4 regions of the Streptomyces sp. V1I1 genome follow, and region 1 is predicted to be linked to each of the others. Evidence: riboswitches for the same ligand, from Rfam matches in the RefSeq annotation. Region 1 holds a riboswitch; each other region holds the start of a gene.
The links. Region 1 has a riboswitch for cobalamin ahead of QFZ67_RS12875 (ribonucleoside-diphosphate reductase subunit alpha). Riboswitches for the same ligand answer to the same signal wherever they lie in the genome.
Positions count from the first base shown of each region.

Region 1 (7,344 bases):
ATTCTCCCAGGTCGTGGGCGGCAGTGGGATGAAGGCCTTCTGGTACCACTTCGCGATCATGTTCGAGGCGCTGTTCATCCTGACCGCGCTGGACGCGGGCACCAGGGTGGGCCGGTTCATGCTCCAGGACATGCTCGGCAACGTCTATAAGCCCTTCCGCAACGTCAGCTGGAAGCCGGGCATCGTCGTCACCAGCGCCGTCGTGGTGGCGCTGTGGGGGTACTTCCTCTGGGTCGGCGTACATGAGCCGCTCGGCGGGATCAACCAGCTCTTCCCGATCTTCGGCATCTCCAACCAGCTGCTCGCGGCGGTCGCGCTCGCCGTCTGCACCACGCTGCTGGTGAAGTCGGGACGGCTCAAGTGGGCCTGGATCACCGGGATTCCGCTCGCCTGGGACGTCACGGTGACGCTGACGGCGAGCTGGCAGAAGATGTTCTCCGGCGATCCCCGCGTCGGCTTCTTCACCCAGCGCGAGCGCTACCAGGACGCCGTTGACGCGGACAAGTTGCTGCCGCCCGCCAAGTCCATGGAAGACATGCACACCATCGTCACCAACTCCACGGTGGACGGCGTTCTTTCGGCGGTGCTGGCGCTGCTGATCGTGGTGGTGGTCGTGGACGCGGCCCGGGTGTGTGTGAAGGCCGTACGCAATCCGGCGTTGGCGACGCTGGACGAAGCGCCGTTCGTGGAGTCGAAGTTGACCGCTCCGGCCGGGCTGTGGGCGACCAAGGAGGAGAAGGCGGAGGGGGTGCGGGATGCTTCGGAGCGGGCTGCTGCGGGCCGCTAGCGCGGTGCGGTGGTACGTACGGGAATTGCTGGACGAGTCGGCGTACGAGAGGTATGTCGCGCATGCGCGTTCGCACGATCCGTCCGTGTCCGTGCCGTCCCGGCGGGAATTCGAGCGTATGCGTACGGACCGTCAGGAGTCGGACCCCGGTACAGGGTTCCGCTGCTGCTGAGGTGCTGTTCAGGGCGGGTGAACCCGAAGTCGTTGCCGTACCGATATGCGGACGGGGGGTGACGCTACGCGAAACCCTGGCCTAGATTTCCTGCGCGTTGCAAAGGTGATGCGTGAGGAATCGGAGCCGCCGTATGTCCGAAGTGACAGAAGTGACGGAAGTGCCTGACGAGAAACAACCGCTGATCACGCCGGTGCGCGTGGTCGTCGCCCTCTGCCTCTTCGCGCCGTTCGTGGCGATGCTGTGGGTCGGTTCGTACGCGAAGGTCGAGCCGGCCTTCATCGGCATTCCGTTCTTCTACTGGTACCAGATGCTCTGGGTGCTGATCTCCACCGCGCTCACCATGATCGCTTACAAGCTGTGGCAGCGCGACCAGCGCGCCCGCAAGGGGGGTGCGTCGCAGTGAAGGACGGCGTGAACGGCGTCGCACTCGCCGTTTTCATCTTCTTCTTCCTGGCCGTAACGGTCATGGGCTTCCTGGCCTCGCGCTGGCGCCGGGCCGAGAGCGACAGCCTCGACGAATGGGGTCTTGGCGGCCGGTCGTTCGGCACCTGGGTCACCTGGTTCCTGCTCGGCGGCGACCTGTACACCGCGTACACCTTCGTGGCCGTCCCGGCCGCCATCTACGCGGCGGGCGCGGCGGGCTTCTTCGCCGTCCCGTACACGATCCTCGTCTACCCGCTGATCTTCACCTTCCTGCCGCGGCTGTGGTCGGTGTCGCACAAGCACGGGTATGTGACCACCTCGGACTTCGTCCGCGGGCGCTTCGGCTCGAAGGGCCTTTCGCTGGCGGTCGCGGTCACCGGCATCCTGGCGACGATGCCGTACATCGCGCTGCAACTGGTGGGCATCCAGGCGGTGCTCGACGTGATGGGCGTCGGCGGCGGCGAGAACACCAACTGGTTCATCAAGGACCTGCCGCTGCTGATCGCCTTCGGCGTGCTGGCGGCGTACACGTACTCCTCCGGGCTGCGGGCTCCGGCGCTGATCGCCTTCGTCAAGGACACGCTGATCTACCTCGTCATCACGGTGGCGATCATCTACATCCCGATCAAGCTGGGCGGCTTCGACGACATCTTCGCGAAGGCGGGCGACGCGTTCGCGCAGATCAACCCGGTGACGGACAAGCCGCGTGGCGCACTGGTGCCGGCCGAGATGGGACAATGGGGCTACGCCACGCTGGCGCTGGGCTCGGCGCTCGCGCTCTTCATGTACCCGCACTCGATCACGGCGACGCTCTCTTCGCGCAGCCGTGACGTGATCCGCCGCAACACCACGATCCTGCCGCTGTATTCGCTGATGCTGGGTCTGCTGGCGCTGCTCGGCTTCATGGCGATCGCGGCGGGCATCAAGGTGCAGAACGGGCAACTGGCCATTCCGCAGCTGTTCGAGACCATGTTCCCGGACTGGTTCGCGGGTGTCGCCTTCGCGGCGATCGGCATCGGCGCGCTTGTGCCGGCGGCGATCATGTCGATCGCGGCGGCGAATCTGTTCACGCGGAACATCTACAAGGACTTCATCAAGCCGGACGCGACGCCCGCGCAGGAGACGAAGGTCTCCAAGCTGGTCTCGCTGCTGGTGAAGGTGGGCGCGCTGGTCTTCGTCCTGACGATGGACAAGACGGTGGCGATCAACTTCCAGCTTCTTGGCGGCATCTGGATCCTCCAGACACTGCCGGCACTGGTGGGCGGCCTGTTCACGCGCTGGTTCCACCGCTGGGCGCTGCTGGCGGGCTGGGCGGTCGGCATGATCTACGGCACGGCGGCCGCGTACGGAGTGGCGAGCCCGACCCAGAAGCACTTCGGCGGCTCGTCGGCAGAGATCCCGGGCATCGGCGAGATCGGCTACATCGGCCTGACGGCGTTCGTGCTGAACGTGGTGGTCACCGTGGTCCTGACGTTCGTACTGCGGGCGGCGAAGGCGCCGGAGGGCATCGACGAGACGAGCCCGTCGGACTACACGGCGGACGCGGGCGACCCGGGCGTGCAGGTGGAGCTGCCGAAGGCCACCGCGGGCGCCGGTCACTGAGCCGGCACCGACCCGGTCACCGGGCCTCACCGGTCGAGGGCCGCCGCGCTTCCCACGGGAAAGCGCGGCGGCCCTCGCCGTACCTCCGAAAGAATGTGCGCATGAGACGTGGTTCGCGTTTGTCGCTGCTTGTGCTGCTGTCCCTCGCCCTTGCCGGCTGCGGTACGGAGATGGCGGGCGACAGCGGCACGCGGGGCGGCGACGGTACGGGGAGCACCAGCGGTCGCGTGCCCGAGCGGTCCGCGCTCGAGGCACGCGCCCGAGCGCTTCAGACCCTGCCCGAGCATGTGTATGTGACGCGGTCCGACGGCTTCGAGCTGGCGCGGCAGTCCGTGGGCGTCATCGGCGGCGACGGCTTCTCGGCCACGTACGTCTCGAAGACCGGCGGGCAGATCACGCTCTTGGTCGACCGGGGCGAGGTGGACGAGGCGAACTGCGCCGAACTCCCGATGGGTTCGGCCACGGGCGCGGCCGGCCCGGCCGGCGCACCCTGCGCGAAGGACGGCAAGGGCTGGTACCGCACCTCGGACAGCGGCCATGAATACGTCCGTACGGAGAACGGGCTGCGGATCCAGATCAGCGCCGGCACTCAGGTGGAGCGCGACGTCCTGCGCGAGGCCGCCGAGGCGGCCCATCTCGCCGACGACCGCGAACTGGACGAGGTCCTGCCCCAGGCCGAGGACATCGGCGGACAGACGCCCGTCGAGCGCGGCGACCTGCCCCCGGCCGGCGACGGCGCCCCCAACAATGAGGTGGGCGTGAGCGGCTGACCCGGTCCACACTGCGCCCATGGACATCACCATCAGGGCAGTGCGGCCGGAGGAGTGCACCGAGCTGGGCGAGATCACCGCCCAGGCCTATCTGGGCGACGGGCTGCTGGACTTCGGCGAGGACGATTCGTATCTGCCTGTGCTGCGGGATGTGGCGCGGCGGGCCACCGAGGCCGAGGTGCTCGTCGCCGTCGACGGTCGCGGCCGCCTGCTCGGTGGCGTGACCTTTGTCTCGGGCGGCGGGGCGTGGGCCGATGTCGCCCGCTCCGACGAGGCCGAGTTCCGGATGCTCGCCGTCGCCGAGCAGGCCCGTGGGCGCGGTGTCGGCGAGGCCCTTGTGCGGGCGTGTGTCGAGCGCGCCCGGAGCGTCGAGGGGTGCAGGCGGCTCGTGCTGTCGACGCAGCGCAGCATGCTAGCGGCCCACCGGATCTACGAGCGGATGGGCTTCATCCGAACACCCGAGCGAGACTGGGGGCCCATTCTCGGGGTCACCCTGCTGACTTACGCGTTGGAGCTGTAGCCGCCCCGACACAACATGTGGTGGGTGCGGCAACTCCCCGCCCCCACATGTATGCTCATGCTCGCTGTCGCCGCAGGGGAATCCGGTGCGAATCCGGAACTGTCCCGCAACGGTGTGCTGTGGTGTGCTTTGTCGCACCCCACCAGTCCGAAGACCTGCCGACGGTGCATCCGGCTCGACCGAACCGGGTGCCGAGACGTCCGGGCCTCGCGGTTGGGTCGGTGGACGCCGTGCGGTGTGCTGCCCTTTCCGGGTACGTACGCCTCCGCGGCCCGCCCCCTCCCCCGTCGGCCCAGAGCCGAGCGAGGGAGAGCACCACGTGACCATCGCGCCAGCCGATCCGGCTTCAGGCATCGCAGAGCACGCTGCCGAGGAGACCGACGGCCCAGGGACCGCGCTTCTGCGGACCCTGACCGATCTCACCGCCCACCTGCCGGACACCGACCCGGGGCGCGTCGCCGCCGCCGCGCTGCGCGGCCGCAACGCCCGGTCGGACGCGGCCGAGTTGCGCAGCCTCGCCACCGACGCCGCCGCGGGGCTGATCTCCGAGGACCCGGCCTACTCCCGGCTCGCCGCCCGCCTGCTGACCCGTCATATCGCGGACGAGGCCGCCGGACAGGGCGCGGTGGCCTTCTCCGCGTCGGTCGCGGTGGGGCACCGCGAGGGCCTGATCGCCGACCGCACGGCCGAGTTCGTCACGCTGCACGCCGCCCGTCTCGACGCGCTGATCGACCAGGACGCCGACGACCGTTTCGGCTACTTCGGGCTGCGCACCCTCTACAGCCGCTATCTGCTCCGGCACCCCATCACCCGTCAGGTGATCGAGACCCCGCAGCACTTCATGCTGCGCGTCGCCTCCGGCCTAGCCGAGGACACCTCTGCTCGCGCCCTGGACGAAGTCGCGGCGCTGTACGGGCTGATGAGCCGCCTGGACTACCTCCCGTCGTCGCCGACGCTCTTCAACTCCGGCACCCGCCACCCGCAGATGTCCTCCTGCTATCTGCTGGACTCCCCGCTGGACGAGCTCGACTCGATCTACGACCGCTACCACCAGGTCGCGCGGCTCTCCAAGCACGCGGGCGGCATCGGCCTCTCGTACTCCCGCATCCGCGCCCGCGGTTCACTGATCCGCGGCACCAACGGCCACTCCAACGGCATCGTGCCGTTCCTGAAGACCCTCGACGCCTCGGTCGCCGCCGTGAACCAGGGCGGCCGGCGCAAGGGCGCCGCCGCGATCTACCTGGAGACCTGGCACGCGGACATCGAGGAGTTCCTGGAGCTGCGCGACAACACCGGTGAGGACGCGCGGCGTACGCACAACCTCAACCTCGCGCACTGGATCCCGGACGAGTTCATGCGGCGCGTCGAGGCCGACGCCCAGTGGTCGCTGTTCTCACCCGCCGATGTGCCGGACCTGGTCGACCTGTGGGGCGACGAGTTCGACGCGGCGTACCGCAAGGCGGAGGCCGGGGGACTCGCGCGCAAGACCATCCCCGCGCGGGAGTTGTACGGCCGGATGATGCGTACGCTCGCCCAGACCGGCAACGGCTGGATGACCTTCAAGGACGCCTCCAACCGCACGGCGAACCAGACCGCCGAGCCGGGCAAGGTCGTCCACTCCTCGAACCTGTGCACCGAGATCCTGGAGGTGACGGACGACGGGGAGACGGCCGTCTGCAACCTCGGCTCGGTCAACCTCGGTTCGTTCGTGCTGGCGTCGGGAGACATCGACTGGGAGCGGCTGGACGAGACCGTCCGTACCGCTGTGACTTTCCTCGACCGGGTCGTCGACATCAACTTCTACCCGACCGAGCAGGCCGGCCGCTCCAACGCCAAGTGGCGTCCGGTGGGCCTGGGCGCGATGGGCCTGCAGGACGTCTTCTTCAAGCTCCGCCTCCCCTTCGACTCGCCCGAGGCGAAGGCGCTCTCCACGAAGATCGCCGAGCGGATCATGCTCGCCGCGTACGAGGCGTCCTGCGACCTCGCCGAGCGCAACGGTCCGCTGCCCGCCTGGTCCCAGACCCGCGCGGCCCGTGGCGTGCTGCACCCCGACCACTACGACGTGGCGCTCAACTGGCCGGAACGCTGGGACGCGTTGCGTACCCGCGTCGCCGAGAGCGGCATGCGCAACTCCCTCCTCCTCGCCATCGCGCCGACGGCGACCATCGCCTCGATCGCGGGCGTGTACGAGTGCATCGAGCCGCAGGTCTCCAACCTCTTCAAGCGCGAGACGCTGAGCGGTGAGTTCCTCCAGGTCAACGCCTACCTGGTGGAGGAGCTGAAGAAGCTCGGCGTGTGGGACGCGCAGACCCGTGAGGCGCTGCGCGAGTCAAGCGGCTCGGTGCAGGGCTTCAGCTGGATCCCGGCCGACGTCCGCGCGCTGTACCGCACGGCGTGGGAGATCCCGCAGCGCGGCCTGATCGACATGGCCGCCGCCCGCACCCCCTTCCTGGACCAGTCGCAGTCGCTGAACCTGTTCCTGGAGACGCCGACCATCGGGAAACTCAGCTCGATGTACGCGTACGCGTGGAAGCGGGGCCTCAAGACGACGTACTACCTGCGCTCCCGCCCGGCGACGCGGATCGCCCGCGCGGCTCAGTCCGCGACCCCAATCCCCGTACAGCAGGCGGCCGACCCCGACGCCGTCGCCTGCTCCCTGGAAAACCCCGAGTCCTGCGAGGCCTGCCAGTAATGCCCACCCGTCACCCGGCCACCACCCCCGATGGACGGCGCTCCGCACCGACGGCCGTCCCCGAGAAGACTGTGCTCAACAAAAACCTGCTCGACCCCGGCTTCGAGCTGACTCTCCGCCCCATGCGCTACCCGGACTTCTACGAGCGCTACCGCGACGCGATCAAGAACACCTGGACCGTCGAGGAGGTCGACCTCCACTCCGACGTGGCCGACCTCGCCAAGCTCTCGCCGGGCGAGCAGCACATGATCGGCCGGCTGGTCGCGTTCTTCGCGACGGGCGACTCGATCGTCTCCAACAACCTGGTGCTCACCCTTTACAAGCACATCAACTCCCCCGAGGCGCGGCTGTACTTGAGCCGACAGCTCTTCGAGG
Region 1 covers NZ_JAUSZH010000001.1:2,756,475-2,763,818, forward strand. The annotation lists gene QFZ67_RS12845 (carbon starvation CstA family protein) at 1-787, shown strand, start outside; gene QFZ67_RS12850 (YbdD/YjiX family protein) at 756-959, shown strand; gene QFZ67_RS12855 (DUF3311 domain-containing protein) at 1,093-1,365, shown strand; gene mctP (monocarboxylate uptake permease MctP) at 1,362-2,987, shown strand; gene QFZ67_RS12865 (hypothetical protein) at 3,089-3,757, shown strand; gene QFZ67_RS12870 (GNAT family N-acetyltransferase) at 3,777-4,277, shown strand; cobalamin riboswitch at 4,288-4,455, shown strand; gene QFZ67_RS12875 (ribonucleoside-diphosphate reductase subunit alpha) at 4,597-6,969, shown strand; gene QFZ67_RS12880 (ribonucleotide-diphosphate reductase subunit beta) at 7,092-7,344, shown strand, end outside.

Region 2 (7,344 bases), 4.8 Mb from region 1:
GTCCGCCCCGCTCGCCGCCGAGATCCTCAAGGTCCTGGGCTAGGTCGTGTTGTAGAAGTCGCTGAGCCGTCTGGTTGGTTGGCCGAGATTGTCGCGACCCGCCATCCAGATGGTCAGCCCCTTGGCGATGCGACGATACTCGTCTCTGTGACGACCTCGTGCTCGCGGCGGGTGGGTATCCCGCAGGACGATCTCGTAACCGACCGTGTCCAGGACAGCAACAGAGGCGAACCAGGCCGGATCGTCCTCGGCGCCCGACTCGGCCCGGCGCGGACCGCGAAGCACAGGCAGACTCCTTCGGTGGCGGTCCTCATGATCGGCGGGCGGCGATCACATTGTCTTGGCCGACGTCAGGAGCTCGTGAGGATGACGAGTTGCTGGGTCGCTCGGGTCATCGCGACATAGCGGTCGACCGCTCCTTCGATGCCCTTGCCGAACGCCTCTGGGTCGATGAGGACGACCAGGTCGAACTCGAGCCCCTTCGACAGCTCCGGGGTCAGCGAGCGGACGCGGGACGTCGCCCGGAACGTGGGATCGCCGATGACGCAGGCGATCCCGTCGGCATGCGCAACGAGCCAGGTGTCGAGGATCGAGTCCAGATCCGAAACAGATCCGTGTACGACGGGGACGTCGCTGCTGCGGATGGAGGTCGGCACATTGGCGTCCGGGAGCACGGCCCGGATGACCGGCTCGGCTTCCGCCATGACCTCTTCCGGCGTCCGGTAGTTGATGCTCAGGGAGGCCACGTTGATCCGGTCGAGCCCGATCCGCTCGAGCCGTTCCTGCCACGACTCTGTGAACCCGTGCCTGGCCTGGGCGCGGTCCCCGACGATGGTGAAGCTCCGGGACGGGCAGCGGAGCAGCAGCATCTGCCACTCTGCGTCGGTCAGTTCCTGAGCCTCGTCCACGACGATGTGCGCGAACGGGCCGTCGAGAGGTTCCGGGTCGGTGCCGGGCAGTGCGGTCTCGTCGATCAGGCTGTCCTGCAGGTCCTGTCCGCGCAGCATCGTCACCGCACCTTCACCGTCGTCATCGGCCGCGAGCACGTTGTCGATGACGCCGGCCATGCGCTCGCGTTCGGCGGCGACAGAGGCGTCGTGCCGACGCCTGCGCAGTGACGCCTCCGGGTCGCCGAGCCGCTGCCGTGCGGCGTCCAGGAGCGGCAGGTCGGACACCGTCCAGGCCTGGACATCCGCGCGTTGCAGCTTCCGAACGTCGTCGGGGCTGAGCCAGGGAGCGCACATCCGCAGGTAGGCGGGTACCGACCACAGGTCTCCGACGAGGTCAGCCGCTTCGAGCAGCGGCCACGCGCGGTTGAGTGTCGTGACCAGCTCTTTGTCCTGCAGCAGCGACTTCCGGAACAGGTCGGGCGAGACGTCGCCGTCGTGCTTGTCCATCAGGATCGTGACCAGCTCCTCCCAGATCTGGTCGCGCGCCTCGTTGTGCGGAGTACTTGGTCCTGGTGTTTCGAACGCCTCGGCCCAATCGTCGGCGCTCAGCCAGATGTCGGACCAGGAGGTCGTGACCGTCATCCCCTCGGTGGGAGGCGATTCGTAGAACCTGACGGCAGTCTCGATCGCCGTCACCATGTTCGCGGACGACTTCAGGAGGGCCACGTCCGGGTCGGTCTCGATCGCTGCTCCGGCTCCCTCGGCGACGAGGTCCCGAAGGGTGCAGGTCTGCACGCCCTCCTCTCCGAGGCTGGGGAGGACGTCGGCGACGTAGGCCAGGTAGGGCTGGTGCGGACCGACGAACAGCACGCCTCCCCGACGGTGACCGAGGCGAGGGTCGGAGTACAGGAGGTAGGCGGAGCGGTGCAGAGCGACGACGGTCTTCCCCGTACCCGGACCGCCGTCGACGACGAGAGCGCCGCGGGATCCCGCCCGGATGATGGCGTCCTGGTCGGCCTGGATGGTGGCGAGCACGTCTCTCATCCGGGCCGACCGGTTGCTGCCCAGGCTGGCGATGAAGGCAGACTGGTCGTCGAGCGCGGCGTGCCGTTCAAGCCCGTCAGCGGTGAACACTTCGTCCCAGTAGTCGCTGATCCGGCCGCGGATCCAGCGATACCTGCGGCGGCTTGCCAGGCCCATCGGGTTGGCGTGGGTCGCCGCGAAGAACGGCTCAGCCGCGGGGGAGCGCCAGTCGAGCAGCAGCCGACGACCCGCGCTGTCGGTGAGGCCAAGTCGTCCGATGTACATGGGCTCGGGGTTGTCCGCGCCGACGATGTGTCCGAGGCACAGGTCCAAACCGAAGCGACGCAAGGCGCGCAGACGACCGGTCAGCCGGTGAATCTCCATGTCCCGCTCCATGGCCTCCCGGCCAATGCCGCCGGGCGCCTTGCGCTCGGCATCGAGGCGGTCGGACAGTTCGGCGATCGCCTGCTCGAGGCTCTCCGCGATGGCCGCGAAGTGCTGCTCGTCGTCGGCGACCAGCATCGGGTCTGCTTTGAGGGAGAGGTGGTCGGGAAGGTCGAACGCGCTGGTGGTCAGGGGATTCATGCCATCAGCTCCGATCCGAGGTCGCGCCCGCGAAGTCCGGCGGCGCGCACACCCGCACCTCGGCGCCGAGTGCCCGCAACCGCAGCGCGAATCCCACCACCGGCTCGACGTCACCGCACGACCCATAAACCGACAACAACAAATGCACTTCGTGAATCTCCCATTTCCGCAGGTTCTGGCCCTCGGCCAGCGATTCTGCGGCACGACCCGGGTCTTGCCGCAAGCCCCCCGGTGCGCTATAAGTTGAGAGTGGCAAGGGGTGGGTACTCTCCTTTGCCTATTTCGCCCGCTGTGGACGGACAAGCCCTTCGCGAGGCGGCGACGCGCCACGTACGGCGGTTTCGTCGGCCCAGGAGGATCTCCCATGGGCCTACATGCAGCCGCGGAACGAGAAGTTCGCACCCTCTTCAGCAAGGCCGGCTCGGACATCGTCGAGAGCGCCGCCATGAAACGTGCCCGAGCGGCAGGTGTTGTCCGTCGGAACATCGCCGTCGGCGCTGCGGCTGTCCCAGGCCGACCTGGACCACATTGAGTCGTCCTGGACCAGCACTTTGTGAAACACGCCCCAGGCGCTGCGCGGGCCCGGCAGGCGGCGGATCGCCGAAATTTTGGCTCAAACCATCACGTACGCACGGTAGGACTTGCGTTCGAGGGTGGCTCGCATGGTGGGATGAGCCGATGCGACCCCCCACACGCATATCAGCGCATTCACGAAATCCGTACGAAGAACTCGCTCAACTGGCAGACCCGGAACCCGATTACGCCAACTACGTCCCGCGGGACCCGCTGGAGCTCGGGCTCACCTCGGACCTCGACGACGAGGACGACTGGTCACCGCCCAACCACCGCGGGCAGAGCCGTCTCGCGGCTCTGCCCGCGGTGGTGAAGCTGACCGTCGCGGCGCTCCTGTGCACCGTCTGTCTGCTGCTCGCCGACCGGCTCGCGGAGGCGTACGCGCAGATCAAGGCGGCGGACAAGCTCCAGCAGTCGCTCTCACTCGCCACCAGGCCCGACGTGGACATCCACGGCTTCCCCTTCCTCACCCAGCTCATCGACGAGCGGATCGACCAGGTCGACGTCACGGTGCCGGATGTCTCAGCCGACCGTGTCTCGCTCGCCGAAGTGCGGGCCACCGCCAAGGACGTACGCATCGTCGGCGACGCCCCGACCTCCATCAAGGGCGCCGTCATCGGCAACCTCGACGGCGAGGTGCTGCTCTCCTTCGACGACCTCAACCGCGAACTGGGCGCCTCACAGCTCCGGTTCACCGGCAGCGGCGCCGACGGGGTGCGCGTGAACGGCGAACTCGCCATCGCCGGACAGGAACTGCGCGTACGTGCCCGTGCGCACATCCGGCGCGACAACAGCCGGGCCCTCACCACCACCCTCGACAACATGCAGCTCGACATTCCCGGTGTCGCCACCTATCGGCCCGGCAAGGACGCAGACCATTCGGGACTGCGGCTGCACCGCGAGACGGCCGAGCGGATCAGCCGCGAAGCAGCCCGCGCGAAGGCACTGCTGGCGGTGCCCGCCATCGTGGACCGGCTCGGAGTGCCCAAGGAGCAGGTGCGCCGGGCGCTGCGGAGCGAGGAGGAACTCCACCGGCTCACCGGAGCGCCGAAGTTCGCCGAACGTCTGATGAAGGTCAACCTCGTCGATGTGGTGATCGCGCATCCACAACTGCTGGAGAAAGCGGGCATCGACCCCGCGCTGGTCAAGGGACTGCTCGCGGTCAGGCCGCCGGAGCTCTCGGAGCGGCTCTCCCTCTCCTTCGAGCTGCCCGACTCGCTCAGTGAGCTGCGGCTGCGGGACATCACCGTGGAGCGCGACGGCATCAAGGCGCGCGTGGCCGGATCCGGCCTGCGCGTCGGGGACGCCGCGCGAACGGGCAAGTGAACGGGACCGAGGAAGTGAGCAGGACCGGAAGCTGACACCCACGCCCCCGCCGGGGGCGGGGGTGTTCCCCGCGAGGGGCAGCGCCTAGGCTGGGTCTCGCAGTTGGTTCGCCCTGCCCTCCAGGCAGGCGCGTCGCAAGAGGGAATCCGGTGGAAATCCGGAACTGCCCCGCAGCGGTAAGTGGGAACGACCGCCGTCATACGCACTGGATCCGGAACCGGATCCGGGAAGCGACGGCCAGTAGGTGCCTTCGTACGACACGTACGAGGAAGGCGTGCCCACAAGTCCGAAGACCTGCCACTGCCCGTGCGCGACCGACGTGCGCGGAGATCTCGGTGACCTCGTGGGCGGGTCGGCGGTACGGGCAGCACAGGCACAAGCGTGCCGGTCGCTGCTCCGGTTGCCGTTCCTTCGCGTTCCACGATCCGCTCCGGGGTCGTCTGACGAGTACTCGCGAAGGAGAGTTCCGTGACCAGCACATCCTCAGCCGCCGGAGCCAGGGCCACTGTCTACGGCTATCCGCGCCAGGGCCCCGACCGGGAACTGAAGAAGGCCATCGAGGGCTACTGGAAGGGCCGTGTCGGAGCCGACGCCCTCCGGGAGACAGCCGCTCAACTGCGCCGCGGCAACTGGCAGCAGCTCGCCGACGCCGGCATCCATGAAGTGCCCACCGGCGACTTCTCGTACTACGACCATGTCCTGGACACCAGCGTCATGGTCGGCGCCATTCCCGCGCGCCACCGTGCGGCCGTCGAGGCCGACACGCTCGACGGCTACTTCGCCATGGCCCGCGGGACCCAGGACGTCGCGCCTCTGGAAATGACCAAGTGGTTCGACACCAACTACCACTACCTCGTGCCCGAACTCGGCCCCGACACCGCCTTCACCGCCGACTCCGCCAAGCAGGTCGCCGAGCTGAAGGAGGCGCTCGCGCTCGGTCTCACCGCCCGTCCGGTGCTCGTCGGACCCATCACCTATCTGCTGCTCGCCAAGCCCGCGCCGGGCGTCCTCGCAGACTTCGAACCGCTCACCCTCCTCGATCGGCTGCTTCCGGTGTACGCCGAAGTGCTCTTCGACCTGCGGGCCGCGGGCGCGCAGTGGGTGCAGCTCGACGAGCCGGCCCTGGTCCAGGACCAGCCACGGTCCGTGCTGAATGCCGCGGCCCGCGCCTACCGGGAGCTGGGCAGGCTCACCGACCGGCCCCAACTCCTGGTCGCCTCCTACTTCGAGCGGCTCGGCGACGCCCTCCCCGTGCTGGCCATGGCGCCGATCGACGGACTCGCCCTCGACTTCACCGGGCCTGCCGCCGCCAACCTCGGCGACCTCGCTGCAGTGGGCGGCCTGCCCGGCAAGCGGCTCGTCGCCGGAGTCGTCGACGGCCGCAACGTATGGATCAACGACCTCGGGAAGTCGACCGCCACACTCGCCACCCTGCTGGGGTTCGCCGACCGGGTGGATGTGGCGGCGTCCTGCTCCCTGCTGCACGTGCCCCTCGACGCTGCCGCGGAACGGGACGTGGACACGCAGGTCGCGCGCTGGCTGGCCTTCGCTCGCCAGAAGACGGCCGAGGTGGTCACCCTGGCCCGCGGACTGACCGAGGGGGCCGGCAGCATCGCCGCCCAACTCGCCGCCAACCGGGCCGACCTGCACTCCCGCGCCACCTCCGCGCTCACCCACGATCCCGCCGTACGGGCCCGCTGCGCGGCCGTCTCCGAGGCCGACGCCCGGCGCAGCCTCCGGTACACCGAGCGTGCGGTCGCCCAGCGCTCGCGCCTGGGCCTGCCCCTCCTTCCCACGACCACGATCGGTTCGTTCCCGCAGACCAGCGAGTTGCGCACCGCGCGGGCAGACCTGAGGTCCGGACGCATCGACGCCGAGGGGTACGAGAAGCGGATCGAGGCCGAGATCCGCGAGGTCATCTCCTTCCAGGAGAAGACCGGCATCGACGTCCTCGTACACGGCGAGCCCGAACGCAATGACATGGTGCAGTACTTCGCCGAGCAGCTGAGCGGCTACCTCGCCACCAGGCACGGCTGGGTCCAGTCGTACGGCACCCGCTATGTCCGGCCGCCGATCCTGGCCGGCGACATCTCCCGGCCCGACCCGATGACCGTCCGCTGGACCCGGTACGCCCAGTCGCTGACCAGCCGTCCCGTCAAGGGCATGCTCACCGGGCCCGTCACCATGCTCGCCTGGTCCTTCGTCCGCGACGACCAGCCGCTCGCCGACACCGCACGACAGGTCGCCCTCGCGCTGCGCGACGAGGTGATCGACCTGGAGGCCGCGGGCTCCTCGGTCATCCAGGTGGACGAACCGGCGCTGCGCGAGACGCTACCGCTGCGGAGGGCCGGCCACGAGGCCTATCTGGCCTGGGCGACACAGGCGTTCCGCCTCACCACCGGCGGCGTCCGTCCCGATACCCAGATCCATACGCATATGTGCTACGCGGAGTTCGGGGACATCCTCCGGGCCATCGACGACCTCGACGCGGATGTCATCAGCCTGGAGGCCGCCCGCTCCCATATGCAGGTCGCCGACGAACTCGCGAGGACCAGCTATCCGCGCGAGGTCGGCCCCGGCGTCTACGACATCCACTCGCCGCGGGTGCCCAGCACCGAGGAGGCAACCGCACTGCTGCGCAAGGGACTTGACGCGATTCCCGCTGAGCGGCTGTGGGTCAACCCCGACTGCGGTCTGAAGACCCGCGGCTGGCCAGAGGTGCGTACGTCACTGGAGCACTTGGTCGCCGCGGCCCGCGAGGTCCGGTCCGGGCTGCCCCTTTAGAGCCCCGTGGGGGTCCCCCCGGACGAAGTCTGGGGGAGATTGAGGCGCGGGGTCCGGGGCGGAGCCCCCAGTTGCGGGACTCGCGCCCGCCCCGGACCCGCTACCGCCGCTGGAATGCCTCCAGGATGCGCTCCGCGGCCAGCGTCGCCGTCAACTCCCCGTC
Region 2 covers NZ_JAUSZH010000001.1:7,596,859-7,604,202, forward strand. The annotation lists gene QFZ67_RS35600 (type 1 glutamine amidotransferase domain-containing protein) at 1-43, shown strand, start outside; partial or broken gene QFZ67_RS35605 (hypothetical protein) at 40-249, opposite strand; gene helR (RNA polymerase recycling motor ATPase HelR) at 351-2,498, opposite strand; gene QFZ67_RS35615 (DUF2993 domain-containing protein) at 3,177-4,397, shown strand; cobalamin riboswitch at 4,484-4,714, shown strand; gene metE (5-methyltetrahydropteroyltriglutamate--homocysteine S-methyltransferase) at 4,866-7,181, shown strand; gene meaB (methylmalonyl Co-A mutase-associated GTPase MeaB) at 7,282-7,344, opposite strand, start outside.
Region 2: another riboswitch for cobalamin. It lies ahead of metE (5-methyltetrahydropteroyltriglutamate--homocysteine S-methyltransferase); the one in region 1 lies ahead of QFZ67_RS12875 (ribonucleoside-diphosphate reductase subunit alpha).

Region 3 (7,344 bases), 3.8 Mb from region 1:
CGCCGGTGGACCAGCCGTGCAGGACGATGTGCTCGGCGCCGTGGCGCACCGCGAAGCGGATGGCCGCGTCCAGGTCGCGCCACTCGGAGTCGCCGAGGTGCCCGAGCCCGTCGGGGGGCCTGGGGGCGCCCTGGTCCCCTCGGTAGGCGATGTCGAGGACGGGGAACCGCTGGGCGTGCAGGAACGGCAGGAGGTTCAGCGGGTGTTCCCGGGTGGCGCCCAGGCCGTGCACGGTGATCACCCACGTCTCCCGCGGGCCCGGCACGAACCAGGCGGGCAGCGTGCCGAGTTCGCCGGGGATGTCGACATCGCGGTGAGCGAGGCCGAGCGCGCTCCACGGGTCGCCGCTGTGCACCTGCGGGGTGAGCCGCACCCGGCTGCCGGGCTCCAGGCTGCCGCGGCTGACCCGCTCCAGGCGGCGTACTACGGTGTCGACGGGGTGCGACACCCCGTTGAGTACGGGGCCGACGACCGCGTGGACGTCCTTGCCGTGGAGTGCGTACGTGCCGGGGCGCTGTGTGGCGAGGCTGCGGGTCAGGGTCACCTGACCGTCGGCCGTGGCGTGCACGGTCGGCCGGGGCTCGCCGGGCAGCGGCTGCCCTGGCCGCGCTTTGAGCACGGCGTCGCTTGCGTAGCGGCCGGCCGCGATCGCGGCCGCGCCGAGACCTATCAGGGTGGTGACGGCCGCTGCCGTCGCTGTAGCCGGGCGCACCGTTCCAGTGTCGGCATCAGCACGCCTCGCTGCCAGTGGACGGCGGTCGCAGATGGTGTCAGCCGGGCTGGCCGTACCCCTGGAGCTTCTCCGCGGCCTCGCGCAGCTGGGAGCCGGAGAGCAGGCTGGGCGTGTGTCCGGGCAGCGATGCCGCGGCCAGCCAGAGGCGGCACATCCACTCCAGCTGGGCGGTGCGGTCGTATGCCTGGTCGAGGGAGTCGCCGTAGGCGACGGTGCCGTGGTTCTGCAGGAGGCAGGCGGTGCGCTCGCGCAGGGCGTGGAGCATGTTCGCGGCCAGCTCGTCCGTTCCGTACAGGGCGTACCGCGCGACACGGACTGTGCCGCCGAGGGCCGCGGCCATGTAGTGGATGGGCGGGAGCTCGGGGACGAGGGTGGAGACGGCGGTCGCGTGCACGGCGTGGGTGTGGACCACGGCACCGGCGTTCGTGTTGCGGTAGACCTCCAGGTGGAGCGGCAGCTCGCTGGTGGGCGCGAGCTCGCCGAGGAGCTGGTTGCCGTCGAGATCGACGGCGACTGCGTCCGCGGGGGTGAGCCGGTCGTAGGGGACTCCGCTCGGGGTGACCAGGACGAGTCCGCCGACCCGCGCCGAGACATTGCCCGATGTGCCCACCACCAGGCCTTCCGCCGCCGTCCTGCGGGCCGTGGCCACGAGGTCTTCCCACGCCCGTTCGATCGCGTCCTGCCGCACCTGATCGGTCATGCGGGCGATCCTGTCAGGCGGGGCCGCGGCGCCGCAGGGGCAGGCGGGTGACGGAGATCACGCAAACCGCCGCAAAGGGCCGTTTTTCGCTTCCGCGCGGCGTCGGTACCGCACTCCCCCCTTACTGTCACCGAGCCGGCACAAAGCCGTCCGACAAGCGGAGTCACGAATCCTCACTTGAGGACACCGCAACGCCCGTCCCAGTTCATCTTCCGTTCACTCAGGTTAACTACGTTCGCCGGGCCACTGACGTCAAACGATTGCCTGGGTAAATGGAACACATCACCTTGCTGCTCGCGATTGTGATCGTGACAGCGCTCGTGTTCGATTTCACGAACGGTTTCCACGACACCGCCAACGCGATGGCGACGACCATCTCGACCGGCGCTCTGAAACCCAAGACGGCGGTGGCCATGTCCGCCGTGCTCAACCTCGTCGGCGCGTTCCTGTCCGTGGAGGTCGCCAAGACGATCTCCAGCGGCATCGTCACCGAGGACGGCATCACACCAGAGGTCATATTCGCGGCGCTCGTCGGCGCCATCCTGTGGAACCTGATGACCTGGCTGATCGGCCTGCCCTCCAGCTCTTCGCACGCCCTCATGGGCGGACTGATCGGCGCCACCATCGCCTCGGTCGGCGTCGGCGGAGTCAACGGCGGCACCGTCGTCACCAAGGTTCTGATCCCCGCGATCGCCGCCCCGCTGGTCGCCGGCATCGCGGCGTTCCTGGCCTCCCGGCTGACGTACAGAATCGGCAAGAACGCCGACGAGAAGGCCACCGCGAAGGGCTACCGCGCCGGCCAGATCACCTCGGCGGGCCTGGTCTCCCTGGCCCACGGCACCAACGACGCGCAGAAGACCATGGGCATCATCACGCTGGCGCTCATCGCCGGCGGCGTGCTCTCCCCCGGCTCCAACCCTCCGATGTGGGTCATCCTCGCCGCCGGTCTCGCGATCGCGCTGGGCACCTACCTCGGCGGCTGGCGCATCATCCGCACCATGGGCAAGGGCCTGACCGACCTCCAGCCGCAGCAGGGCTTCGCCGCCCAGACCAGCGCGGCCAGCGTCATCCTCGCCTCCTCCAACCTCGGCTTCTCGCTGTCGACCACGCACTCCTGCTCCGGCGCCGTGATGGGCGCGGGTCTCGGCCGCAAGGGCGGCGTGGTCCGCTGGTCCACCGCCACCCGGATGTTCGTCGCCTGGGGCCTGACCCTGCCGGCCGCCGGTCTGGTCGCCGCGGGCTCGGAGTTCGTGACCAAGCAGGGCGACTGGGGTGTCGCGGCCGTCGCGGCCTTCCTGATCGGCGCCTGCGTCGCCATCTGGCTCGTCTCCCGCCGCCAGGTGGTCGACCACACCAATGTCAACGACGTGGACGGCGACGCCGAGCCCGCCGGTGTTGTGACCGCCGCCATCGCGGCCGTCAGCCCGCCGCCGGCCGGCACGCCCGCGCAGGACCTCAAGACGACCATCCCGGCTCAGCCCCACGCGGCCGACTCCGAGCCGACGACGCAGCCGGCCACGGTGTAAGGACAGATCAGCATGAAAATCGACTGGGCAGCACTCGGCTCCGTCTTCGGCGTGAGCCTCGTCGCCACCGTCGCCCTGGTGGGCCTGTTCACCCTGGGCGTCGTGGGCCTGACCAAGCAGGAGTCGGCGGCCGGAGGACGCGGCGGCTCCGCGGTCCTGGCGCGCACGGGCGCATACGCCTGCTTCGCGCTCTGCGCGGCGGCCGTGGCGTACGGGATCTATCTGATCGTCGTCTGACGGCGGCTCACTCAGCACAAGGTCGGGCCGGGCACCCCTTCGGGTGACCCGGCCCGGCCTTTTCCCGTGCCGTAGATGTGGGGCTCGGCACACTGTCCCACCGCAGGTCAAGGGCGAGTTGACGGGCGTTCTCGCACGTGGTGGACTGCCGAGGCCATCTACGGCGACAGAAGAGGAAGCCGGTGCGAATCCGGCGCGGTCCCGCCACTGTCACCGGGGGAGCACTCCCCCGGAAGCCAGGAACTCTCACCGCCGATCACGTCGAACCAGGGCGCGGACACCCTGAGTGAGGACATATCGCCATGCGCGGCTGCGGTTCAGTTCCTGCTGTGGGTACGAGGGCCATTCCAGGCGAAACGTCGGCCTGAACCCATGCGTGCCGACCGCACTTTCGCCTACGGCGCCACCGCCGGCCTGGTCGGCGACCTGCTGCTCGGCGACCCTCGCCGGGGGCATCCGGTCGCCGCGTTCGGACGGGCCGCGGGCGCCGTCGAGCGCGTTCTGTGGCGCGACCACCGTGGCTGGGGCGCGCTGCACACCGCCGTGTGCGCCGGGGGCGCCGCGGCTGCCGCCGCGCTCCTCGCCCGCGGGGTACGGGGCCGCTCCGCCTCGTCCGTCGCGCTGACCGCCGCCGCCACCTGGGCCGTCGTCGGCGGCACATCGCTGGGCCGTGAGGCGCGGGCCGTCGGCGGCGCGCTCGCCGCCGGGGACGTGGAGGTGGCCCGGGAGCGGCTGCCGCATCTGTGCGGGCGAGACCCGCAGAGCCTGAACGAGCAGCAGATCGCCCGCGCCGTCGTGGAATCCGTCGCCGAGAACACCTCCGACGCGGTGGTGGGCGCGCTGGTCTGGGGAGCGCTCGCGGGTGTGCCGGGTCTGGTGGGTTTCCGGGCGGTCAACACGCTGGACGCGATGGTCGGCCACAAGTCGCCCAGATACGGGCGGTTCGGCTGGGCCTCGGCGCGCCTCGACGACGTGGCGTGCTGGCCGGGCGCCCGCCTCACCGCGGGTCTGGCGGTGCTCGCCGGCCAGGACCCGCGCGGAGCCGTACGGGCGTGGCGGGACGACGCGAAGAAGCATCCGAGTCCGAACGCGGGCCCGGTGGAGGCGGCGTTCGCGGGGGCGCTCGGCGTACGGCTGGGCGGAACCCTCTCGTACGGCGGACGCGTCGAGCACCGTCCCGTACTCAACGGCACCGGCCGCCCGGTGCAGTTCGGCGACATCGAACGTGCCGTGCGGCTGTCGCGCCGCGTCGGCTGGCTGACACTGGCGGCCTGCGCCACGGGCCGCGTGGCGGGGCACGCGCTGCGTGTGCGGCACGCCGGAAAGGGGCGGGGATGAGCAGACGGAAGGCCGGGGGGCTGCTGGTCGCCGGGACCACCTCCGACGCGGGCAAGAGCGTCGTCACGGCCGGGATCTGCCGGTGGCTCGTACGGCAGGGAGTGAAGGTCGCGCCCTTCAAGGGGCAGAACATGTCGCTCAATTCGTTCGTGACGCGCGAGGGCGCGGAGATCGGGCGGGCGCAGGCCATGCAGGCGCAGGCCGCGCGCGTGGAGCCGAGCGCCCTGATGAACCCGGTGCTGCTCAAGCCGGGCAGCGACCGCTCCAGCCAGGTCGTACTGATGGGCAAGCCGGTGGGCGAGCTGAGTGCCCGCGGCTACCACGGCGGGCGGCAGGAAGCCCTGCTGAGTACGGTCGTGGAGTGCCTGGAAGAGCTGCGGGGCACGTATGAAGCCGTGATCTGCGAGGGGGCGGGCAGTCCGGCCGAGATCAATCTGCGGCGTACGGACATCGTGAACATGGGCATCGCACGGGCCGCACGGCTCCCGGTGCTGGTCGTCGGAGACATCGACCGCGGTGGCGTCTTCGCCTCCTTCTTCGGTACGACGGCGCTGCTGAGCGCCGAGGACCAGGCGCTGGTCGCGGGGTACTTGGTCAATAAGTTCCGGGGCGATGTGTCGCTGCTCGAGCCTGGCCTGGAGATGCTGCACGGGCTGACCGGACGGCACACGTACGGAGTGCTGCCCTTCGCGCACGGCCTCGGCATCGACGAGGAGGACGGGATGGGGGTCCCCCCGGCCGGAGGCTGGGGGAGCGTCTCCCTGCGCGGCGCGGTACGGGAGTCGGTGGTAGCGCCTCCTGTCGGCGAGGACGTGCTGCGCGTCGCCGTGTGCGCCGTACCGCTGATGTCGAACTTCACGGACGTGGACGCGCTGGCCGCCGAACCGGGCGTCGTCGTGCGGTTCGTGGACCGGGCCGAGGAGCTCGTCGACGCCGACCTGGCGGTCGTGCCGGGCACGCGTGGGACTGTGCGCGCCCTGGAGTGGCTGCGCGAGCGGGGGCTCGCGGACGCGCTGAAGCGGCGGGCCGCCGAGGGCAGGCCCGTACTGGGCATCTGCGGCGGATTCCAGCTGCTCGGCGAGCACATCGACGACGAGGTCGAGTCGCGGGCGGGCCATGTCCCAGGCCTCGGCCTGCTGCCCGTACGCATCCGGTTCGCCGTCGAAAAGACGCTGGCCAGGCCCGTCGGTGAGGCGCTCGGCGAAGCCGTAGAGGGTTACGAGATCCACCACGGCGTCGCCGAAGTACTCGGGGGCAGAGCCTTCTTGGACGGCTGCCGGGTCGGCTCCGTGTGGGGCACGCACTGGCACGGGTCGCTGGAGAGCGACGGCTTCCGGCGCGCCTTCCTGCGCGAGGTGGCCGCGGCCGCGGGACGGCGCTTCGTGCCCGCCCCGGACACCAGTTTCGGCGCGCTGCGCGAGGAGCAGCTGGACCGGCTCGGCGATCTGATCGAGGAACACGCGGATACGGATGCGCTGCTGCGGCTCATCGAGTCGGGCGCACCGTCAGGACTTCCCTTCATTCCACCCGGAGCACCCGGAACACTTGGAGCGCCCGTATGAGCACCGTGCTGTTGCTGTCCACCGCCGACACGGATCTGCTGGCGGCCCGGGCCTCCGGCGCGCCGTACCGGATCGGCAATCCGACCCGTATCGATGTTGCCCAGGAGCTGCCCGCGCTCGTCGAGGGCGCGTCCGTCGCGGTCGTACGGCTGCTCGGCGGCAAGCGGGCCTGGGAGGACGGGCTCGCCGCGCTGCGCGCGTCCGGCGTCCCGACCGTGCTGCTGGGCGGCGAGGCCGCCCCCGACGCGGAGTTGATGGCCGAGTCGTCGGTGCCCGCCGGTGTGGTCGCCGAGGCGCTGCGCTATCTCGTCGAGGGCGGCCCCGGCAACCTGGTGGAGCTGGCCCGGTTCCTCTCCGACACCGTTCTGCTGACCGGCCAGGGCTTCGCGGAGCCGCAGAAGATGCCCGAGTGGGGCGTGCACGGCACGCGCGCGTACATCGAGGGGCGGCCGAGTGTCGGCGTGCTCTTCTACCGGGCCCACCACCTCTCCGGGAACACCGCCTTCGTCGATACCCTCTGCGACCGGATCGAGGCGCGGGGCGCCAACGCCCTTCCCGTGTACTGCGGTTCACTGCGCGGCGCCGACCCGCAGCTGTACGAGCTGCTCGGCAAGACCGACGCTCTGGTCGCCACCGTGCTGGCCGCAGGCGGTACACGCGCCAGTGACGCGAGCGCCGGCGGGGACGACGAGGCCTGGGACGTCGGGGCGCTCGCCGAGCTGAACGTGCCCGTCCTCCAGGGGCTCTGCCTGACCTCGTCGCGGGCCGCCTGGGAGGCGTCGGACGCGGCGCTGTCCCCGATGGACGCGGCGATGCAGGTGGCGATCCCCGAGTTCGACGGGCGGCTGATCACGGTCCCGTTCTCGTTCAAGGAGCAGGGCCCCGACGATGTGCCGGTGTACGTCGCCGACCCCGAGCGGGCCGGGCGCGTCGCCGGAATCGCCGTACGCCACGCGAAGTTGAAGCACAAGCCGAACGCGGAGAAGAAGCTCGCGCTCGTCTTCACCGCCTATCCGACGAAGCACTCGCGGGTGGGCAATGCCGTCGGTCTCGACACGCCCGCCTCCGCGGTGCGGGTCCTGGACGCCCTGCGCGACGCCGGATACGCCGTCGAAGGGCATCCGGACAACGGCGACGAGCTGATTCACCGGCTCATCAACGCCGGCGGCCACGATGTGGAGTGGCTGACCGAGGAGCAACTGGCAGCAGCCCCCGCGCGCGTGCCGCTCGCCGACTACCGCGCCTGGT
Region 3 covers NZ_JAUSZH010000001.1:6,515,221-6,522,564, reverse strand. The annotation lists gene QFZ67_RS30510 (alpha/beta hydrolase) at 1-712, opposite strand, end outside; gene QFZ67_RS30505 (class II aldolase/adducin family protein) at 771-1,433, opposite strand; gene QFZ67_RS30500 (inorganic phosphate transporter) at 1,706-2,959, shown strand; gene QFZ67_RS30495 (hypothetical protein) at 2,972-3,196, shown strand; cobalamin riboswitch at 3,320-3,463, shown strand; gene QFZ67_RS30490 (cobalamin biosynthesis protein) at 3,569-4,534, shown strand; gene QFZ67_RS30485 (cobyric acid synthase) at 4,531-6,096, shown strand; gene cobN (cobaltochelatase subunit CobN) at 6,093-7,344, shown strand, end outside.
Region 3: another riboswitch for cobalamin. It lies ahead of QFZ67_RS30490 (cobalamin biosynthesis protein); the one in region 1 lies ahead of QFZ67_RS12875 (ribonucleoside-diphosphate reductase subunit alpha).

Region 4 (7,344 bases), 1.1 Mb from region 1:
CCACACCGTCGAGGCCGGTCGCCTACATCCAGGCCGGGGCGACACTCTTCGACCACGGCATTCGCCCGGTGGGCATCTTCGGTTCCAACCACGACGGCGACACCGCAGACCCGGCCAAGGCCGGCCCCCTGCCCGTAGGGGACATCGCCTATCTCGGGTCGGGATCACGCGTGGACGCGGACGCGGTCCTGCGGGCGGACCCCGACCTGGTGGTCGCCGTCGCCTACGGCACCGATCAGGTGTACGGCCTGGATCCGGACACGGCGAAGTACATCGAGGAACGGGTCCCGGTGGTGGTTTTCGACGTGGGGCAGGGCCGCTCACTCGGTGACGTGCGCGACCGGTTCACGGCGCTCGCCCGGTCGCTCGGAGCGGACGCCGACAGCTCGGGTGCGGTGGAACTCGCCCGTGCGGAAGGCCGGTTACGTACCCTCGCGGCCCGGGCCGCCGGGTTACGCGTACTGGCGCTGTCGCCCGCCACCCGGGACAGTGTCCACCTCGCCAGGCCCCGAGCCTGGGCGGACCTGCGGGCGCTGGCCGACTGCGGTATCGGCCTCGTGGAGCCCGAGTGCGGACCGGGCGCCAGCTGGTCCACCGTCGACTGGACCGCGGCCGTGTCGCTGCGGCCGGACATCGTGCTGAGCGACGTACGCGCCAATGCTCTGCCGGTCGACCGGCTCAGCGCGATCGAGGCGTGGCGGCCTGTGGCGGGACGGGCGCGGCTGGTGCCGTGGAACCCCGAGATTCCGTGCAGCCACCTCGCGCACGCACGCTTCTTCGACGCTGTGGCGGACGCGGTGGAGGCGTCTGCGGGATAACCGGGGGCTGCGCCCGCAGACCCGTCCCCTACGCCCTGCGGGCGTGGGGGGACCCCCAGTACGGCCTTCGGCCGTGTCCTCAATCTCCCGCCAGACGAAGTCTGGCGGGAGATTGAGGCGCGGGGTCCGGGGCGGAGGCCCAGCTCGGTCAGTTCGCGGCGGCTGTCGCCCGCGATGCGACCTTCCCCTCCTGCGCGGCAGCCTCCGGGGTGAGGAGCCGTTCGGCGAGGTGACCGAAGACCAGTCCGAAGACGGTCCAGACCGTGACCTGGATGGCGAGCGTGGCCAGCCGGAACTCCCAGACCACGGTTGCCGGGAAGCCCTTCGGCACCTCGTTGAACGAGGGCAGGAAGGCGAAGGCGAGACCGACGGCGACGACGAACGCGGCCGCGGCGGCGACGGTCGCGTTCCAGTTGCCAAGACGGGGAGCCAGACGCTTGCCGAGGATCACCGCGGCGACCGAGAGCAGGACGCTGAGCAGGATCATCAGGAAGTACAGCGTTGTTCGTTGGCCGATCGTGTCGGGGTCACCGACGGCCGGTGGGTTCGGCGGGTACTTGAGGAACGGCACGACGTACACGCTCAGCAGCGCGCCGAGAGCGACCAGCAAGGCTGTGGCGCGCGGTCCGAACCGGCCGATGCGGCCCAGCGCGACAGCGAACGCGAGGGCGGCGATGCCGCCGATCGCGACGGCGAAGACCAGTACGCCCGTGGCGAGACCGCCCGTGGACTGCATGGCGCGGCTGACGAGTTCCTCGCCGCCGCCGTGCTCATGGCTGTGGCTCTCCTCGAACGCGATGGCGGCGTCCACAGGGGACTCACCGAGCAGATACGCGACGACGAGAGCGAAGACGCCGGCGACCAGGCCCGCGAGCATGCCGCGGCCGAGCAGGCCTCTGACAGATATGGAGTTCATGGTGTTTCCCCTGAGCTCTGAAGAAGTTCTAGTGGCAGGGGAATCCGAGCAGATGGCGTCCGTCGTGGACCCACTCGTGGACGTTCTCGCCGGAGATGAGCGAGGTGGCGCCCTGCTCCGCGCCGACGAAGTAGAGCAGAACCAGCATCAGAACGCCGAAGAAGAGCGCCCAGGGGGCGATGGCCGTGAGCGAGATGGGGGTGATGGCCGGTGCGGCGGTGGCGGGCGCAACAGACTGTGCCATGGCAGAACCTCCTGGGGGAACACGCGTCCCGATCGTGGTGCCTGAGACGAAGGTGCTGGGTCTGACTTCCCGCGGGGAACGGGTACACAGTGGCGCGACCGTGCCGGATTCTCACCGGGCTTCCGTCACACCGTCGTCAATGTCCACGAGACCGTACCGCTTGCGGGCCTGCACCGCTACGGCGCAGGGGCGCGTGAACGGGCGCCCGAACGCCCATGATGTGCTTGTTCCTTGGCCGCGAAGGGGAGGGGAGCGCACGGGATGACGGTACGGGTGATGTTGGTCTCACCTGCGACGAACACGGCGCTGCGGGAGGCCCGCTTCGACGGCGACGCGCCGCTGGACGCGTCGGGAGCACGCCGCGCCCGCGCCGCCGCGGGTGCGCTGCCTCGCGCCGACCGGCTCTTGAGCGGCCCGTCCGCGCGCTGCCGGGAGACAGCCGCCGAGTTGGGCCTGCGGGCGGAGCCCGCCGAGGCCCTCGGCGACTGGGACTTGGGCCGCTGGCGTGGGCGACGACTGGACGAAGTGAGCGCCGGCGAGCCGGAGTCGGTGTCGGCGTGGCTCAGTGACCCGTCGTGCGCACCGCACGGCGGCGAGTCGCTGCGGTCGCTGTGCACGCGGGTGGGCGCGTGGCTGGAGTCGCTCCCGCCCGACGCGGGCCGTGTCCTCGCGGTCGTCGACCCGGCGGTGACGCGGGCGGCGATCGTGCAGGCTCTGTCCCTGCCACCTGAGGCGTTCTGGCGCTTGGACGTCGCGCCTCTGACCCTGACGGAACTCACCGGGCGCGGGGGCCGCTGGAACATGAGGTGCGGACGCCCGCTGGGCCCGGAGGCCGGCTGACACCCACGCTCACTGCCCCTCGGCCGGCAGTGGCTGTTCCGTCCAGATGACCTTGCCGTCCGAGGTGTACCGCGTGCCCCAGCGTTCCGCGAACTGGGCGACCAGGAACAGCCCCCGGCCGCCCTCGTCGGTGGTCGCCGCCTGGCGCAGGTGCGGGGACGTGCTGCTGTGGTCCGAGACCTCGCAGATCAGGGAGCGGTCACGGATCAGCCGTACGCGGATCGGGCCCGTGGCATACCGGATCGCGTTGGTGACCAGCTCGCTGAGGATCAGCTCCGTCGTGAAGGCCTCCTCCTCCAGACCCCACTCGGCCAGCTTGCGGGAGACGGCGGACCGCACCTCGCCCACGGCCGACGGGTCGGACGGCACCTCCCAGTCGGTCACCCGGCTGGAGTCCAGGACGCGCGTACGGCCGACGAGCAGCGCGATGTCGTCGCGCGGGCGTTCCGGCAGCAGCTCCTTCAGCACCGCCTCGCAGGTTTCCTCCGGGCTCCGGTCCGCGTGCTCCGCCAGCGTCTGGCGCAGCAGCGCCAGGCCGTCGTCGATGTCGCGGTCGCGGTCCTCCACGAGCCCGTCCGTGTACAGGACCAGGCGGCTGTCCTCGGGCAGCTGAAGGTCCAGGGTCTCGAAGGGCAGTCCGCCGAGCCCGAGCGGCGGGCCGCCGGGCACATCGGCGAAGACCGCGGTGCCGTCCGGGTGGACGATGACGGGCTGGAGATGGCCGGCCCGTGACATCGTGCAGTGTCCGGACACCGGGTTGTAGATCACGTAGATGCAGGTGGCTCCGGTGACCCCCTCCGTGCCGTCCGCGGTCTCGTCCTGGTCGATGCGGGCGACCAGCTCGTCGAGGTGCCACAGGAGCTCGTCGGGCGGCAGATCAAGGCTGGAGAAATTGTGGACCGCGGTCCGCAGCCGGCCCATGGTCGCCGCGGCGTGCAGGCCGTGGCCCACGACGTCGCCCACCACGAGCGCCACCCGGGCGCCAGGCAGCGGGATGATGTCGAACCAGTCCCCGCCGACACCGCCGAGCCCGCCGAGCCCGGCCTGCGCGGGCCGGTAGCGGTAGGCGACGTCGATGGCGTTCTGCTCGGGCAGGCCGCGCGGCAGCAGACTGCGCTGGAGGGTCACCGCCATGGTGTGCTCGCGGGTGTAACGGCGGGCGTTGTCGATGCTGACCGCGGCCCTCGCGACCAGCTCCTCCGCGAGGGACAGGTCCTCCTCCTCGAACGGTTCGGGCTTCTCGGAGCGCCAGAACATCGCCACGCCCAGAATCACGCCGCGGGCGCGCAACGGCACCGCGATCATCGAGTGGATTCCGTGCTCGACGAGCTTCCTGGCCCGCACCGGATCCTGCTCCTGCCATCCGGCGTACGCGGTCAGATCGGCCTCCATGACCGCCTCGCCCCTGCGGATGCCGAAACCCAGCGGCGTGGACGGCACAAAGCGGATCAGCTTGCCCAGCGGGTAGAGCGCGGTGTCGTCCCGCCGTCCCCTGAAGGCCATACGCCGCATGTCGTGGTTGGTGCCCGCGGCAGTCGGCTCCTCGCCGCGCAGCACCTCCTCCACCAGGTCGACGGTGGCGTAGTCGGCGAACCGGGCCGCGGCGAACTCCGCCAGCTCCTCGCAGGTGCGCACCACGTCGAGGGTGGTGCCGATCTCCGTACCGGCGTCGTACAGCAGCTTCAGACGCCCCCGTGCCACATCCGCCTTCCCGGTCAGCGCCCGCAGCTCGGTGGTGTCGCGCAGCGTCGCGACGCTGCCCGGCGGGCCGCCGTCCTGGTCCGTCGGCCGCTGGTTCACGGCGAGCAGCCGGTCCCCGACCAGATGCACCTCGTCGGTGGCGGTCCGCCCGGAGGCGAGCAGCCGGGCGGTGAGCGGGTCAAGGCCGAGCTCGGTGACCGGGCGGCCTTCCACGTCCGACGGCAGATTGAGCAGCCTGCGCGCCTCGTCGTTGGCGAGCAGCAGCCGCCCGTCACCGCCGACGATGAGCACGCCCTCGCGTACGGCATGCAGCACCGCGTCGTGATGCTCGTACATCCGGGTCATCTCGGCCGGGCCGAGGCCGTGGGTCTGGCGGCGCAGCCGTCGGGTCACCAGTGCCGTACCGCCGGTGGTGACGAGAAGCACCGCCCCGGTGGCCGCGAACAGAAGGGGGAACTGCTCCTCGACGACATTGCTGACATGCGCGATCGTGATCCCGGCGGACACCAGGCCGACGACCGAGCCATCACGTCCCTTGACCGGCACCACCGCCTGGACGAGCGGCCCGATCGTCCCGATGATCTTCTCGGTCGTGACGCCGCCGGCCAGCGCGGGCCCCAGATTGCCGACGAACTTCTTCCCGATCCGGTCGGGCAGCGGGTGGGTGTAGCGGATTCCGTCGGTGTTGGTGACGACGATGAAGTCGACGCCGGACCGCTTACGGGCCTCTTCGGCGCGCGGCTGGAGCACGGCCGTCGGATCGGGACTCTTCAGTGCCGCCTCGATGCCCGGCGAATTGGCGAAGGTCTCGGCGACGGCGACCGACCGGTTGCGGGCCTCGCGCTCGCTGTCGGACCTGGACTGCAGGACGAGCGCGACCATGGCGGCCGCGACGAGCAACACCACGATCGCCAATTGCAGGAGAAAGACCTGGCCTGCGACAGTTCGCATCCGTAGAACCGAGCGCGGGCGGCCGTAGCGTGCGGCCATGTCCTAGTTCTACACCTCCCCCATACGCAGAGCTATCTGCGCACCGTAGAGCGCAAAGGCCGCACGCGCGACGGGTTCGCCACAGATTTAGTGTGGTCCGGCCCGCGGATCTGCGCCTGGGTGGGGTAGCGGGACGTCGGTCAGGCGCGACTCAGCAGCGTGCTCATCGCCGCGTGGAGCGTCGCCTCCGGATCCTGGACGGCGCCCGGCGAACGCCAGGCCACGAAGCCGTCCGGGCGTACCAGCAGCGCGCCCTCGGGCGTGGTGCCGTGCATTGCGGCCCAGTCTGCATCGCCCTCGGGGACCAGATCGGCGTCCGGACCCGCACCGACCGCGTACGCGTCCAACTGCACGGACAGCCGCTCCGCGACCCTCCGCGCCGCTGCCTGCCACGCGGTGCCCGCCGCGCTGAGCAGCACGAACGACCGCTCGTAGAGGTCCAGGGTGGACACCCGCCCGGTGGGCCCGCCGACCCACATGTGCGGGGCGCGGGTGCCGGGTGCGCCCATCAGCTCCATGCGCTCCGGCACGATGGGCCGGTCCGGGGCGACGCCCAGGACCGCGCCGTGCAGATAGCTGTAACCCATCGCCACCGAGAGGATCCCGCCCTTGCGCCCGCCGCCCGGGGTGACCGCGGGTGCGTAGCCGGGGTGGCTGTGTTCCGCCGAGCGGGACGAGGCGCGTTCGCTCGTCGCGCGCGCCACCGGGCGCCGCTCCGCGTCGTACGTCTCGAGCAGCCCGGGACCCGCCGATCCGTCCAGCACCAGCGCGAGCTTCCAGGCCAGGTTGTGGGCGTCCTGGATGCCGGTGTTGGAGCCGAACGCCCCGGTCGGGGACATCTCGTGGGCCGAGTCGCCGGCCAGGAAGACCCGGCCTGACGAGTAGCTCCCGGCAACCCGTTCCGCGGCGTGCCACGGCGCCTTGCCGGTGATCTCAACGTCCAGGCCCGGCGCACCGGTTGCCTTGCGGATGTGCTCGGCGCAGCGCTCGTCGGTGAAGTCCTCGAGTGCCTCGCCCCGCTCGGGGTGCCAGGGCGCGTGGAACACCCACAGCTCCCGGTTGTCCACCGGCAGCAGGGCCCCGTCCGCTTCGGGGTTGGTCAGATAGCAGACGATGAAGCGCCGGTCTCCCACCGCGTCCATGAGCCGACGGGAGCGGAAGGCGATGCTCACGTTGTGGAACAGATCGCCGTTGCCGGTCTGGCCGATGCGCAGCTGTTCCCTGACGGGGCTACGAGGCCCGTCGGCCGCGACGAGATAGTCGGCACGCACGGTGCTGTGCTCACCGGTGTCCCGGTTCTTCAGGACCGCCATCACGCCCGTCGAGTCCTGCTCGAAGCTCAGCAGTTCGGTGGAGAACCGCACGTCGCCGCCTTGCGCGCGGGCACGGTCCAGCAGCACGGGTTCAAGGTCGTTCTGGCTGCACAGGCACCATGTCGTCGGGCTGAAGCGGGCCAGCCCGCCGCCGGGGTCGATCTCCTTGAACAGCCACTCCTGGTCGTCGCCGGTCAGCGAGCCCGCCTGCAGGATGCCGTGGTTGTCCGCGAGGACCGACGCGGCCTGCCGGATGTCCGCCTCCACCTCGGCGCCCCGGAACAGCTCCATCGTCCGCACGTTGTTGCCGCGTCCGCGCGGGTGCATCGAGGTGCCCGAGTGTTTTTCGACCAGCAGATGTCTGACGCCGTGGCGGCCCAGAAACAGCGACGTGGACAGGCCCACCAAGGAGCCGCCCACGATGAGGACCGGTACGCGGTGGTCGACGTTCTCTTCCATATCTGCCATGAGTCGCTCCAGCTCCTGCCGCCCGGGGGGATGGAACTTTCATGCCCTCTGGGG
Region 4 covers NZ_JAUSZH010000001.1:1,701,535-1,708,878, reverse strand. The annotation lists gene QFZ67_RS08325 (ABC transporter substrate-binding protein) at 1-818, shown strand, start outside; gene QFZ67_RS08320 (CbtA family protein) at 967-1,734, opposite strand; gene QFZ67_RS08315 (CbtB-domain containing protein) at 1,763-1,978, opposite strand; adenosylcobalamin (AdoCbl) riboswitch at 1,982-2,129, opposite strand; gene QFZ67_RS08310 (histidine phosphatase family protein) at 2,240-2,818, shown strand; gene QFZ67_RS08305 (SpoIIE family protein phosphatase/ATP-binding protein) at 2,828-5,509, opposite strand; gene QFZ67_RS08300 (FAD-dependent monooxygenase) at 5,650-7,281, opposite strand.
Region 4: another riboswitch for cobalamin. It lies ahead of QFZ67_RS08315 (CbtB-domain containing protein); the one in region 1 lies ahead of QFZ67_RS12875 (ribonucleoside-diphosphate reductase subunit alpha).